One region of the Pseudoalteromonas sp. MM17-2 genome, then DNA from elsewhere that is predicted to be linked to it. Evidence: predicted binding sites of a transcription regulator. Region 1 holds the regulator's gene; the other holds the start of a gene.
The links. The regulator NrdR, encoded in region 1, represses ribonucleotide reductase genes. The targets are predictions, from matches to a motif close to AAACACNANATNTNGTGTTT.
Positions count from the first base shown of each region.

Region 2: a site for NrdR is predicted at 3,503-3,522, ahead of nrdA (class 1a ribonucleoside-diphosphate reductase subunit alpha). Genes of this name have one in related genera too.

Region 1 covers NZ_JAKRFV010000015.1:18,194-25,518, forward strand. The annotation lists gene thiL (thiamine-phosphate kinase) at 1-31, opposite strand, end outside; gene nusB (transcription antitermination factor NusB) at 76-489, opposite strand; gene ribE (6,7-dimethyl-8-ribityllumazine synthase) at 499-963, opposite strand; gene ribBA (bifunctional 3,4-dihydroxy-2-butanone-4-phosphate synthase/GTP cyclohydrolase II) at 1,063-2,169, opposite strand; gene MHM93_RS12700 (riboflavin synthase) at 2,187-2,843, opposite strand; gene ribD (bifunctional diaminohydroxyphosphoribosylaminopyrimidine deaminase/5-amino-6-(5-phosphoribosylamino)uracil reductase RibD) at 2,846-3,979, opposite strand; gene nrdR (transcriptional regulator NrdR) at 3,981-4,430, opposite strand; gene glyA (serine hydroxymethyltransferase) at 4,523-5,779, opposite strand; gene MHM93_RS12720 (error-prone DNA polymerase) at 5,973-7,325, opposite strand, start outside.
Region 2 covers NZ_JAKRFV010000011.1:51,692-59,016, forward strand. The annotation lists gene nrdB (class Ia ribonucleoside-diphosphate reductase subunit beta) at 1-981, opposite strand, end outside; gene nrdA (class 1a ribonucleoside-diphosphate reductase subunit alpha) at 1,051-3,336, opposite strand; gene ubiG (bifunctional 2-polyprenyl-6-hydroxyphenol methylase/3-demethylubiquinol 3-O-methyltransferase UbiG) at 3,855-4,565, opposite strand; gene gyrA (DNA gyrase subunit A) at 4,754-7,325, shown strand, end outside.

The DNA.
Region 1 (7,325 bases):
AGTATCGGTTTATTAATTCAAATTCTTGCATACACAAAAAAGCCGGCCTCAGCCGGCTCTCCTTGTTAAAGGTGCTTAGCTATTACGTAGCTGCTTAATGGCTTTATCAAGCACACCATTAACGAATTTATGACTGTCATCGGCACCAAACATTTTCGCCAGCTCAATGCCTTCATTGATGGCCACTTTGTATGGCACATCATCGCGGAATTTAAGCTCATACGCACAAAGTCGTAAAATGGCTTTTTCTACCATATCGATTTCTTCGTACGGACGCGTCAAATGCGGAGCTAAGACTTCGTCTAGCTGTTTTGAGTTAACGGCAACACCGCGCGCTAGGTCTTTAAAATACTCTACATCGACCTTAGTCACGTCATTCTCGATTAACATGTTTTGTTCGATATCAGCAATAGCGTTACCGCTCATTTGCCAAGAGTAAACGGCCTGTAAGGCCAATATGCGCGCTTTGCGTCTCGCTGCTGGTTTCACTGTGAACCCTTAAATTTTGTCTAAAACATTAACCATTTCTAGGGCACCTAATGCAGCTTCGCCGCCTTTGTTGCCCATTTTTGTACCGGCACGCTCAATCGCCTGCTCTATGCTTTCAGTCGTTAATACGCCAAAAGCAACCGGCACATCATACTCAAGCGATACCTGCGCCAAGCCTTTATTCGACTCACCGGCAACTAAATCAAAGTGCGGAGTGCCGCCACGAATGATCACGCCCAAGGCGATGATAGCATCGAACTCACCTTTGGCGGCAATGCGCTTGGCAGCAAGAGGTAACTCAACCGCACCCGGCACATACACCACGGTAATATCATCATCGCTGACGTTACCTGTGCGCTTTAGCTCATCGACTGCGCCGTCCAATAAACTGCGACCAATGTAGTCGTTAAAACGCGAAATCACGATGGCAAATTTTTTGCCCGGTGCAAACTTGTTACCTTCAATAATTTTCATCTGTAAACCTTAATTGATTCTGCCAAGGCGTGATGCCGGCGAAATGCGGGTATCGCAAAATTGCCGCGCATCATAGCATAATTGAAAAAAAATAGCTGCTTATTCTGGCTGTACGTAGTCAACCACCTCAAGGTGGAAACCTGACAGCGCATGATACTTCTTCGGCATGCTCATTAAGCGCATTTTGGTGATGCCTAAATCCGCTAAGATTTGCGAGCCGATGCCCACGGTGCGCGATGTCCCCTGGATTTTACGGTGGTTGGCACTTTCGCCAGCATCTTCCAAAGCAAAGGCCTTAACCATGGCTTCGATATCTTCACTGCGCTCTTGCTTACCAAGGATAACCAACACACCATCATGTTCGGCGATATAGGCCATGGCGTTAGACAATGTCCAACTGCGATCCGCGCCTCGATCGGAAAGTAAAATATCGTTAAAAGTGCTTTGTAAATGCACCCGTACTAAGGTTGGGTCGCTGATATCACCTTTGATCATCGCATAGTGCAGCTGACCATCAATGGTGTCTTTGTAGGTAACTAGATCAAACTCACCGTACTGTGTTGGTAGTTTACACTTCGCCACTTGCTCGATGGTGGTTTCATTGAGGTTACGGTACTCGATTAAATCGGCAATAGTGCCCATTTTTATGCCATGCTCTTTAGCAAAGACTTCGAGTTGCGGACGACGCGCCATGGTGCCATCGGGGTTCAGGATTTCGACGATAACCGAGGACGGCTCAAGGCCCGCAAGGCGTGCTAAATCGCAGCCAGCTTCAGTGTGCCCTGCACGCGTCAGTACGCCGCCTGGCTGCGCCATGATGGGGAAAATATGCCCCGGCTGGACGATGTCTTCTGGCACTGCCCCTTTGGCGACGGCGGCTTGTACCGTGCGGGCACGATCTGCGGCCGAAATACCGGTTGTCACCCCTTTTGCCGCTTCAATGGACAAGGTAAAGTTGGTTGAGAATTGCGCGCCATTATTACTGACCATCAACGGCAGTGCCAATTGTTCACAACGCGCTTGGGTAAGCGTCAAGCAAATAAGGCCTCGGCCATAGGTGGCCATGAAATTAATGGCATCGGCGCTGATGTGTTCGGCGGCGATAATGAGATCGCCTTCGTTTTCACGATCTTCATCATCCATGAGGATAACCATCTTGCCATTTTTAATGTCGTCGATGATCTCCGCTGCGGTGTTTAAACTCATATCTTGCCCATTATCGTTTATTTTATAAATCCAGCTTGCGCCAGCAAGCTCTCGGAAACTGAGGATTGAGGCTGCTCAGCCTTGGCACCATTAATTAGGCGCTCTAAATAGCGAGCTATTTGGTCAACCTCAAGGTTAACCTGGGTGCCCACTTGAAAATCTGCAATCGTGGTTTGCTCTAAAGTATGCGGCACAATGGTCAACTTAAAGCGGCTACCATGAACCTCGTTGACGGTCAGACTGGCACCATCAATACACACCGAACCTTTATAGGGAATATACTTCATCAGTTCGGCGTCGGTTTGCAGCCAATATTCAATTGCGCGGGCGTTGCTACGCACATCAACCACTTCGGCAATGCCGTCTACGTGCCCAGAAACCAAATGACCCCCTAACCTTGATAATGGCTGCAGCGCCTTTTCAAGATTAACACGTTGGCCTTGCTGGTAATGCGCAAAGCGTGTAAGTGATAAGGTTTCGCGCGATACATCGGCACTGAACCCATCACTGAATTTTTGTGTCACCGTAAGGCAAACGCCATTCGTGGCAATGCTGTCACCCAAGGCCACATCGTCCATGTTGAGGCTATCGCTGCTGACGCGCACTTTTAAATCGCCATCAACAAGAGTGAGTGAACTTAAGGTTCCGGTTGCTTCTATAATGCCTGTAAACATGGCTATTCCACTGCTCTTTTATCTAGGGTAAGGCGCACATCTTCGCCTATGGGGCGCATATCGCTAAATTGCATCTGTTCAATGTCGTTCATATCGGCAAATGGGCCTATGTTCACCAGCCCTTTGGCACCTTGGCCCATGAGTTTAGGGGCCAAATAAACCACATAACGATCAACAAGCTGCTGCTTCGCAAAGGCCCCCGCTAGGGTCGCGCCTCCTTCAAGCCACAGCGAGTTAATATCATCTGCAGCCAGTTGCGTGAGTAACGCGTCTAAATCTACATGGCCATCGTTATCCCCGGCAACATACAACTCGGTTACATTGTTGGGCCATTGCTGCACTTTATCAAGCGCAGGTGCTGTGCGTGAGCGCACGATAATAATCTTACCGGGTGTCTGCATTAACGCTAAATCGGGTGTGAGCCGGTAGCGACTGTCGATAATCACCCGCACCGGTTGGCGCACTTGCGCCAGCGGGTAATCGGCAAGTTGCTGTTCGCTTAGGCGCACATTTAATTGCGCATTGTCGCTTATTACCGTATCGGCTCCCGAGACAATGGCGCAATGTTGCGCTCGCAGGCTATGCACATCAGCACGGGCGTCACTGCAAGTAATCCATTTACTTTGGCCATTGGCGAGCGCCGTTTTGCCATCAATGCTGGCTGCTAGTTTGCAGGTGACAAACGGGCGCTGAGTACGCATACGTTTTAAAAAGCCGGTATTAAGCGCTTCGGCTTGGGCACCGAGCAAACCATACTCAACGTCGATGCCAGCGGCCTCAAGCATCGCCATGCCCCGGCCACTGACTTGCGGATTAGGGTCTTGCATAGCACACACTACTTTAGCAACTTTGGCGGCTATCAAGGCGCCAGCACAAGGGCCGGTGCGGCCGGTATGGCTGCACGGCTCTAAGGTCACATATGCGGTGGCTCCCTCGGCATTTTCTGCAGCGGCATTTAAGGCATGAATTTCTGCGTGCGGCGTCCCCGCCTGAATGTGAAAGCCTTCGCCAATCACCTTATCATCTTTAACCAACACGCAGCCCACATTCGGATTGGGGGTGGTGGTAAAACGCCCCTGCCAGGCTAAGGCAATAGCGCGGCGCATAAAGTGCTCATCTTGTGCACTGAAGCTCATATTAATCCCCTAGGCGGGCGATTTCTTCGCCAAATTCACGGATATCTTCAAACGAGCGGTACACCGATGCAAAGCGCACATAGGCCACTTTATCCAGCCCTTTCAGCGCTTCCATAATACACTCGCCAATAAGCAAAGAGCTGACCTCTCGCTCACCGGTCGCTCGAATTTGCGATTTGATTTGATGCACCACCTCATCAACCTGCTCGGTTTTCACCGGCCGCCTTTCTAAGGCACGATGTAAGCCGTTTAGGAGCTTATCTTCGTTGAATGGTTCACGTGAGCCGTCCCGTTTAATCACGCGCGGCATCACCAACTCGGCGCCTTCAAAAGTAGTGAAACGTTCATGGCAATCAATGCATTCGCGACGGCGTCGAACCTGATGGCCGCCGCCCACTAATCGGGAGTCGATAACCTTGGTATCTTTGGCGCTGCAAAAAGGACAATGCATAGTGACTGGGGTTCCTGTAGAAAACAAAAAGGCCGCTATTTTTGCGGCCTTTATCATACACAAATGTTTGCCTAATGGCTATTTAGTGCAGCTTAGGCATACACTGGAAACTTAGCACAGATCGCTTTCACTTGCTCTTTCACTTTTGCCTGAACATCAGTGCTTTCGATGTTATCAAGTACATCGCAGATCCAGCCAGCAAGCTCTTTCGCTTCTGCTTCTTTAAAGCCACGGCGAGTAATCGCTGGTGAACCAAGACGTAAACCAGAAGTGACAAAGGGTGAACGTGGGTCATTCGGTACTGAGTTCTTATTCACCGTGATATTGGCGTTACCGAGTGCTGCATCAGCATCTTTACCGGTAATGTCTTTATCGATTAAATCAAGCAGGAATAGGTGGTTGTCTGTTTTTCCTGATACCACTTTATAACCGCGCTCTTGTAACACTGATACCATTGCTTGTGCGTTAGCCACAACCTGTTGCTGGTATGCTTTAAATTCTGGCTGTAGTGCTTCTTTGAAAGCCACCGCTTTGGCTGCAATAACGTGACACAGTGGGCCACCTTGACCGCCTGGGAAAACCGCGCTGTTAAGCTTCTTATAAATATCTTCATCACCACAATTAGAGATGATCAAACCGCCGCGTGGGCCCGCTAGCGTTTTGTGTGTGGTGGTGGTGATCACATGTGCGTAAGGCACTGGACTTGGGTACACACCGGCAGCGATAAGGCCGGCTACGTGTGCCATATCTACGAATAAGTAAGCACCGACTTTATCGGCAATCTCGCGGAAACGCTGCCAATCAACGATACCAGAATAAGCTGAGAAACCACCAATGATCATCTTTGGCTTGTGCTCAAGGGCAAGGGCTTCAACTTGATCGTAATCGATCTCACCGGTTTGCTCATTCAAACCATATTGAATGGCATTGTAGGTTTTGCCTGAGAAGTTTACATGTGCACCATGAGTTAAGTGACCGCCATGAGCTAAGCTCATGCCTAGTACAGTGTCGTGTGGCTGAAGTAGCGCTTGAAACACTGCGGCATTAGCTTGCGAGCCGGCATGCGGTTGCACGTTTGCATACTCAGTGCCAAACAGCTCGTTAGCACGGTCAATCGCCAATTGCTCAACAACGTCGACGTGCTCACAACCACCGTAGTAGCGTTTGCCCGGATAGCCTTCGGCATATTTATTGGTAAGCTGTGAGCCCTGCGCTTCAAGTACGCGTGGACTACAGTAGTTTTCCGAGGCAATAAGCTCAATATGCTCTTCTTGACGAGAAACCTCATCGCCCATCGCTTTGGCAAGTTCTGGATCAAAGTCTGCAATGTTCATGCTACGTTCTAACATGCTGTCTCCTAGGTGCAACGTAATTGTCGATTTGAAAGGTGTTATTGTACGCGCAAACCGCGCATTTGCCTATCAAGGATGTGTGAGCTTATTTAAACAAGGATTGAATTTTTTTCACAGCCCTAAAAGAATGATATTTTTAAATCCAAAACATAATAAAAACAAATAAAAAATAACTGTTTTATTTTTATTGCTAATGAAAAAATCGGCTTTTCAGTATCAATGCCGGTAACTTGTCACTATGATCAATAAGCCGCCCAGCAATCACATGGATCACCCCTTGGTGGTTTTCTATTACCCCTTTCACTTCCAATAAACGTGCGGTTAGAAAGGCTTGTTGCTGGGCCTTCGCCGTTGCCTGCCACACCACGACATTGGTGTTGCCGGTTTCATCTTCCAAGGTTAGAAATGTCACCCCGGCGGCACTGCCTGGTGATTGCCGTCCAGTGACCAAGCCAGCAATAGTGACACTGGCGCCACTGCGACAAAGACGCAATTGCTGGGCGGTTTTTGCGTGCTGTAATCCCCCTTCGGCGCGTAAATAACACAGTGGATGCGCGCCCATATTGACCCCCATACTGGCATAATCTTCTAGGGTATCCTGTAACTTACTTGGCGGTGCTAATGGCAATGCATCGCTCTGTTCACCAAAGAGCGGTAACCGCTGTTGTTTGTCGATAATCTGCCAGCGGCTATTAAAGCGATCTTGCGCTATGCTCGCGAGTGCATTGCTGCTCGCTAACGCTTCTAATTCCACCTCGCGTAAGCCGCTTTGATACAGCTCACTGACGCTGCTGTATCCGGCTATTGGCCGTTGTTTAACGAGCTGTTGCGCACTTTGCTGACGAAACCCTTTAACGCAACGCAGCCCTAAGCGTATCGCGAAACTTTGCCCTTGGCGTACCAGCTGGTGCTCCCACACTGAGGTGTTGATATCAACGGGCAACACCGTAACCTGGTGACGTCGAGCGTCCTGCATGAGCTGGTCTAATGAATAAAAGCCCATGGGTAAGCTGTTTGCTAAGGCACAGAAAAACGCACTCGGGTAATAATATTTTAAGTAAGCAGAGACATAGGCCAGCACCGCAAAGCTCGCCGAATGCGACTCGGGAAAGCCATATTCGCCAAAACCACAAATTTGTTGATAGATACGCTCAGCAAATTGCTGCTCGTACCCGCGCGCTAACATGCCAGTGATGAGTTTACGTTTAAACTGAGTCAGCTCGCCATCACGTTTCCATTTAGCCATGGCCCGACGTAGCTGGTCGGCTTCACCACCACTGAAGCCCGCAGCGACCATGGCAATTTTTATCACTTGCTCTTGAAATATCGGCACCCCTAAAGTGCGCTTAAGGACTTGCTCAACTTCTTTAGAGGGGTAAGCAATGGTCTCTGTACCATCACGGCGTTTTAGAAATGGGTGTACCATATCCCCCTGAATGGGCCCAGGGCGTACAATGGCAATTTGAATCACTAAGTCGTAGTAACACCGTGGTTTAAGCCTTGGCAACATGCTCATTTGTGCGCGCGATTCAATTTGGAATAC
Region 2 (7,325 bases), on a different contig from region 1:
TTCAAATTGAGTTGGCAAGCCCACCGCGCTCATACGCACATTGGTAATGTACTCAACGTACTGACAGAGAATGTCTTTGTTGAGCCCTATCATAGAGCCATCTTTGAAGAGATATTCAGCCCACTCTTTTTCTTGTTGCGCTGCATCGACAAACATCGCAATGGCTTGTTCGCGGCACTCGGCTGCTACCTCTGCCATTTGCGGGTCGTCCTTACCTTCTTGCATAATATTGAGCATGTGCTGCGTACCAGAGAGGTGCAAGGCTTCATCACGAGCGATAAGCTTAATGATTTTTGCATTGCCTTCCATCAGCTCACGCTCTGCAAACGCAAACGAGCATGCAAACGACACATAGAAGCGAATGGCTTCAAGAATATTCACCGACATCATCGCTAAGTACAAACGTTTTTTAAGCTCGTACAGGCTCACATCAATGACATCGCCGTTAACGGTGTGCTGACCTTCGCCGTACAGGTTATAAATTGATGTTAAGTGGATTAAGTCATCATAGTAACGAGTCACCGCGTCGGCACGTTCATTGATTTTGTCATTGGTGACAATGTCATCAAAAATAAGCTCAGGGGATTGCGTTACATTGCGAATGATATGAGTGTATGAGCGACTGTGAATAGTCTCACTGAACGCCCATGTTTCTATCCAGGTCTCCAACTCGGGTAGCGACACGATAGGCAGCAAGGCAACGTTGGGTGAGCGTCCTTGAACACTGTCTAGCAGGGTTTGGTATTTCAGGTTACTCAAGAAAATGTGACGTTCATGATCGGGCAATGATTGAAAATCAACACGGTCTTTGCTGACATCCACTTCTTCCGGGCGCCAAAAGAAAGACAGTTGCTTTTCAATTAACTTCTCAAAAATAGGGTACTTCTGCTGGTCGTAACGTGACACATTCACCGTTTGCCCAAAAAACATCGGTTCTTTTAATTGGTCGTTATGATTACGGCTAAAAGTGGTGTATGACATAGTCGTGGGGTCTCAATCTACTTGGTAGAACAACAAAGGAATGCGGCTGTACACAGCCGCATGCTGTAATTATATTTTACACGCGCCGCCTTCACAGCCGTCATCGGCTTGTTCTGGCTTAAGCTCGTCTTGCGAGTCAGCTGCACCATCACGAGTGTTATGGTAGTACAACGTTTTGACGCCAAGCTTGTACGCGGTCAATAAGTCTTTAAGCAGTAACTTCATAGGTACTTTACCGCCTTCGAACTTGTTTGGATCATAGTTGGTATTGGCTGAAATCGTTTGATCAACGAACTTCTGCATAATGCCAACAAGTTGCAGGTAGCCATCGTTAGAAGGGATATCCCAAAGTAACTCGTACTGCTCTTTCAAACGCTCATATTCAGGCACTACCTGCTTCAAAATACCGTCTTTAGATGCTTTAACGCTGATGTGCCCACGCGGCGGCTCGATGCCGTTCGTGGCATTAGAAATCTGCGATGAGGTCTCTGAAGGCATTAACGCTGATAGCGTCGAGTTACGCATACCATGGGTTTTAATGCTTTCGCGTAGTCCATCCCAATCAAGGTGTAACGGCTCGTCACATACACTATCGAGATCCTTCTTATAAGTATCGATAGGCATAATGCCTTGAGCATAGGTTGTTTCGTTAAACTTAGGACAAGCGCCTTTTTCTTTCGCTAACTCATTTGACGCTTTCATTAAGTAATATTGAATCGCCTCAAAAGTTTTGTGTGTTAGCGCGTTGGCACTGCCATCGGAATAACGTTTGCCATTTTTAGCTAAGTAATAGGCAAAGTTAATGACGCCAATACCCAAAGTACGACGGCCCATGGTGGCGTTATACGCAGCAGGAACAGGGTACTCTTGGTAATCCAACAGGCTATCAAGGGCGCGGACACCTAGTTCGGCCAGCTCTTCGAGCTCGTCGAGTGAATTAATAGCACCGAGGTTAAATGCCGATAGCGTACACAAGGCAATTTCGCCTTCTTCGTCCATAACATTATTCATCGGTTTAGTCGGCAGCGCGATTTCTAAACATAAATTAGATTGGCGAATAGGCGCGACTTTAGCATCGAACGGGCTGTGAGTATTACAGTGATCCACGTTTTGCAGATAGATGCGCCCAGTGCTGGCACGCTCTTGCAAAAACATCGAAAACAGCTCAATGGCCTTGATACGTTTTTTGCGAATACTGTCGTCTTGTTCGTACTGCACATAAAGCTGTTCGAACTTTTCTTGGTCTTCGAAAAAGGCATCGTACAAGCCTGGCACATCCGATGGACTGAATAAGGTAATGTGGCCGTCTTTAATGAGTCGGGTATACATCAACTTATTAAACTGCACACCATAATCTAGATGGCGTACCCGGTTGTCATCGACACCTCGGTTATTTTTTAAGACCAGCAGATTTTCCACTTCCAAGTGCCACAGTGGGTAGAAGAGTGTGGCTGCGCCGCCGCGTACTCCACCTTGAGAGCAGCTTTTTACTGCCGTTTGGAAGTGCTTATAAAATGGGATACAGCCTGTATGGTAGGCTTCACCGTTGCGGATTGGGCTGCCTAGGGCACGAATGCGTCCGGCGTTAATACCAATACCGGCACGCTGTGATACGTATTTAACGATTGCAGAAGAAGTCGCGTTAATGGAATCTAGGCTATCGTCACACTCAATCAGTACGCATGAGCTAAATTGACGAGTCGGTGTGCGCACACCCGACATAATCGGTGTTGGCAACGAAATTTTGAATGTAGAAACGGCATCGTAAAAGCGCTTAACATAGTCAAGACGCGTTTCTTTTGGGTATTCAGAGAATAAGCTGGCAGCCACTAATACATATAAAAATTGCGCGCTCTCGTAAATGTCGCCAGTCACACGGTTTTGGACTAGGTATTTACCTTCCAACTGCTTTACTGCGGCGTAGCTGAAGTTTAAGTCTCGGCTATGATCAATAAAGGCATCCATTTGCTCGAACTCAGACTGAGTGTAATCAGTGAGTAAATGTTGATCGTAGCGTTTATCTTCAACGAGCTTAACTACGTGATCATACAGCTTCGGTGGCTCAAATTGGCCATAAGCTTTCTTTCTTAGATGGAAGATAGCAAGGCGAGCTGCCAAAAACTGATAGTCAGGAGTGTCTTTTGAGATCAGATCTGCTGCTGACTTAATGATTGTCTCATGAATGTCTTCGGTGCGGATACCGTCATAGAACTGAATATGGGACTTAAGTTCAACTTGTGAGACAGATACATTATTCAGACCTTCTGCCGCCCAAGTAATAACGCGATGGATTTTATCTAAATCCAGCGCTTCCTTACGTCCGTCGCGTTTACTAACAGATAGCTGTTGGTTCATAGTTATTGCCCGTATTTATAATTAGTTGTCTTAGCGCACGGCTGAGAAATACGTGTTGCCGCCCGTATTTACATCAGCGGATGTTACTTTACTGCCAGGATAGTGCTTCGCTATCACCTATTTATGAGTACAGCAGATTAAAGCACGGCCTAATTGGCCAAGATTTAAACACTATATATGGTGTTTTCATCACAGCGACTCACAAGATAGTGGGGTAGCGATGCTTTTGCAAGAGGCGCATACCTTGACAATCTGTGGATAACTACAAGGGGTTAGTGATCGTTAACCTTATAGCATTTTTAAAGCTGTATTTAGATGAAAATCAACGCCAAAAAAAACAATTTAAACGAAATTTTTGTACCGATAGCGACTGATTTTTTTATCATCAATACGCTTAAATTGTATTCGTGACGATCATTTTAAATCACTATATCTGGTGTTCAAAAATTAACAAGCCACCAGATATAGTGTATTCGTCATCCGCGAATTTGCCAATACAATGCGCGGATCATTTTCGATCACAGCAATTTTTCGAAGTGTAATAAATAGTTAACGCTAACGTCGTTATTAAGGGTAAATTGTTTTGTCAGCGGGTTATAACTTAAGCCGGCGCTGTGACGCACTTTGAGTCCCTGTTGCTCAGCCCACGTTATAAGTTGCGAGGGGCGAATAAATTTACTATGGTCGTGCGTACCTTCAGGAACCATTTTTAGCACCTTCTCCGCTCCCACTATTGCCAGCAAATAGGCTTTAGTGGTTTTATTGAGCGTAGAGAAATACACATTTGCTCCTGGTTTAGCGAGGCGGGCGGCGGCGGCAATAACCGACTCGGGTTCAGGCACATGCTCAAGCATTTCCATACAAGTGACCACATCAAACTGTTCACTGTGGTGTTCGCTAAATGCTTCGGCAGTGCTTAACTGATAATCCACTTTTACCCCAGACTCCAGCGCGTGCAGCTTCGCTACATTGAGTGGCTCTTGGCCCATATCAATTCCCGTGACTTGAGCGCCAAGCTTGGCCATGCTCTCAGCTAAAATTCCGCCTCCGCAGCCTATATCCACGGCCTGCTTCTGCGCCAGTCCTTGTGCGTGCTGGGCGATGAAATCCAGTCGCAGAGGGTTGATATCGTGCAGTGGTTTGAATTCGCCGTCGAAATCCCACCAACGTTCGGCAATGGCTTCAAATTTAGCTATTTCACTGTGGTCTACATTTTGATGTTCGGTCATATAAAACTTCCTCGTGTTTATGAGGCCATTATACGGGGGGATTTTCGCAAATCGCAAAGATTTAGCGCCTGTAAAATCAAAAATAATGTGATAGCATGAACGCAGATAATAACGACAAATGACAGTCGCTGATTCTCCTTCACTTTGTTGGGGACGGAGGCTGTCAATGAAGAAGGAAAGTGGAATCAATGACTGATCTCGCCAACGAAGTCCTTCCGGTTAATATTGAAGATGAGTTAAAAAATTCCTACCTCGATTACGCTATGAGTGTAATTGTAGGGCGTGCGCTTCCCGATGTGCGTGATGGGCTTAAGCCTGTTCACCGTCGTGTGTTGTTTGCCATGAATGAACTCCGCAATGACTGGAATAAACCCTATAAGAAATCGGCTCGTGTAGTCGGTGATGTAATCGGTAAATACCACCCCCATGGCGACAGTGCAGTGTACGACACCATCGTTCGTATGGCACAGCCATTCTCCTTGCGTTACATGCTTGTTGATGGTCAAGGTAACTTTGGCTCGGTAGATGGTGACTCAGCGGCAGCGATGCGTTATACCGAAGTGCGTATGGCGAAGCTATCACAAGAGCTACTGGCTGATTTAGAAAAAGAAACTGTAGACTTTGTGCCGAACTACGACGGCACCGAGCAAATCCCAGATGTGTTGCCGACCAAAGTGCCTAACTTACTGGTCAATGGCTCTTCGGGTATTGCCGTCGGTATGGCCACTAACATACCGCCGCATAACCTCACCGAAGTGATCAATGGTTGTTTGGCGCTTATTAAAGAGCCGGAAACCACGATTGAAGAATTGATGGACTACATTCCTGGTCCTGATTTTCCTACCGCAGCCATTATCAATGGCAAGAAGGGCATTGAGCAGGCCTATAAAACCGGCCGTGGTAAGATTTATATCCGCGCTCGTGCCGATGTCGAAGTGGATGAAAAAACCGGTCGCGAAACCATCGTTGTCCATGAAATCCCATACCAGGTCAACAAAGCGCGCTTGATTGAAAAAATCGCCGAACTGGTTAAAGACAAGAAGATTGAGGGGATCAGTGCGCTGCGCGATGAGTCTGATAAAGACGGCATGCGCATTGTTATCGAGGTAAAACGCGGCGAAGTCGGCGAAGTAATCCTCAATAACCTGTACGCACAAACGCAAATGCAAACAGTGTTTGGCATGAATATGGTTGCCCTAGATGGCAATCAGCCGCGTTGTTTCAACCTCAAAGAGATGCTCGAAGCCTTTATTCTGCATCGTCGCGAGGTGGTCACTCGCCGGACTGTATACGATTTACGTAAAGCCCGTGACCGTGCACACACCCTTGAAGGTCTTGCTATTGCTTTGGCGAATATCGACCCGGTCATTGAGCTGATCCGTAAGTCGCCAACACCGGCCGAGGCGAAAGAAGCGTTAGTATCTCGCCCGTGGGAGCTCGGCAATGTAAAAGCCATGCTGGAAAAAGCCGGTGATGATGCTGCGCGCCCAGACTGGCTTGCTGATGGCCTAGGTATTCGCGATGGTCAATACTACCTATCAGAGCCCCAAGCTCAGGCTATTTTGGAGCTGCGCTTACATAAGCTGACTGGCTTAGAGCACGGTAAAATCCTTGATGAATACCAAGAGCTACTTGAGCTTATCGCTGAGTTGTTACATATCCTCGGTTCACCTGAACGGTTGATGGAAGTGATCCGTGACGAGTTAGTATTGATTAAAGACACCTATGGCGATGAACGTCGTACTGAAATCAGTGCTGCGGCTCACGACATCAGCTTAGAAGATTTAATCAACGAAGAAGATGTGGTGGTGACCTTGTCCCATGAAGGCTATGTTAAGTACCAGCCTTTGAGTGATTATGAGGCCCAGCGTCGAGGCGGTAAGGGTAAGTCGGCAACGAAGATGAAAGATGAAGATTTCATCGAGCGGTTACTGGTTGCCAATACCCACGACACCATTTTATGCTTCTCCAGCGCAGGGCGTTTGTATTGGCTGAAAGTCTATCAGTTGCCACTTGCCAGCCGTGCAGCGCGTGGTAAGCCGATTGTTAACTTGCTACCGCTCGAAGCTGATGAACGTATCACCACGATATTACCTGTGCGTGAATACGAAGAAGACAAGTTTATTGTCATGGCGACCGCCAGCGGTGTTGTTAAGAAAACGCCACTGACGGCCTACAGCCGTCAACGCGCCAGCGGCATCATCGCGATTAACCTGAATGAAGGGGATAGCCTAATCGGTGCACGTATCACCACTGGTGAAGACGACATCATGCTATTTACCGAGCACGGCAAAGTAGTGCGTTTCAATGAGAAACAACGCGATGCTGAAACGGGTGAAGTTAAACGTGACCCTGAAACGGGCGAAGAACTGCTCGCTCTGCGTCCTATGGGCCGTACTGCGACAGGTGTTCGTGGCATCAAGATACCAGACGACGTCAAAGTGGTATCGTTAATTGTACCGCAAGGGGACGGCGCTATCCTGACCGTGACTGAAAATGGCTATGGTAAACGCACACCATTAGAAGAGTATCCTGCTAAGAGTCGAGCGACACAAGGCGTGGTCTCAATTAAAGTGAGCGAGCGTAATGGCCCGGTGGTCGGCGCGGTGCAGGTCGATGACAATGATGAAATCATGATCATTTCTAATCGCGGGACCTTAGTACGTACCCGTGTTAATGAAGTGTCTCGCGTTGGCCGTAACACGCAGGGGGTCATTTTGATCCGCACCATTGACGGTGAGGCTGTGGTTGGGTTACAAC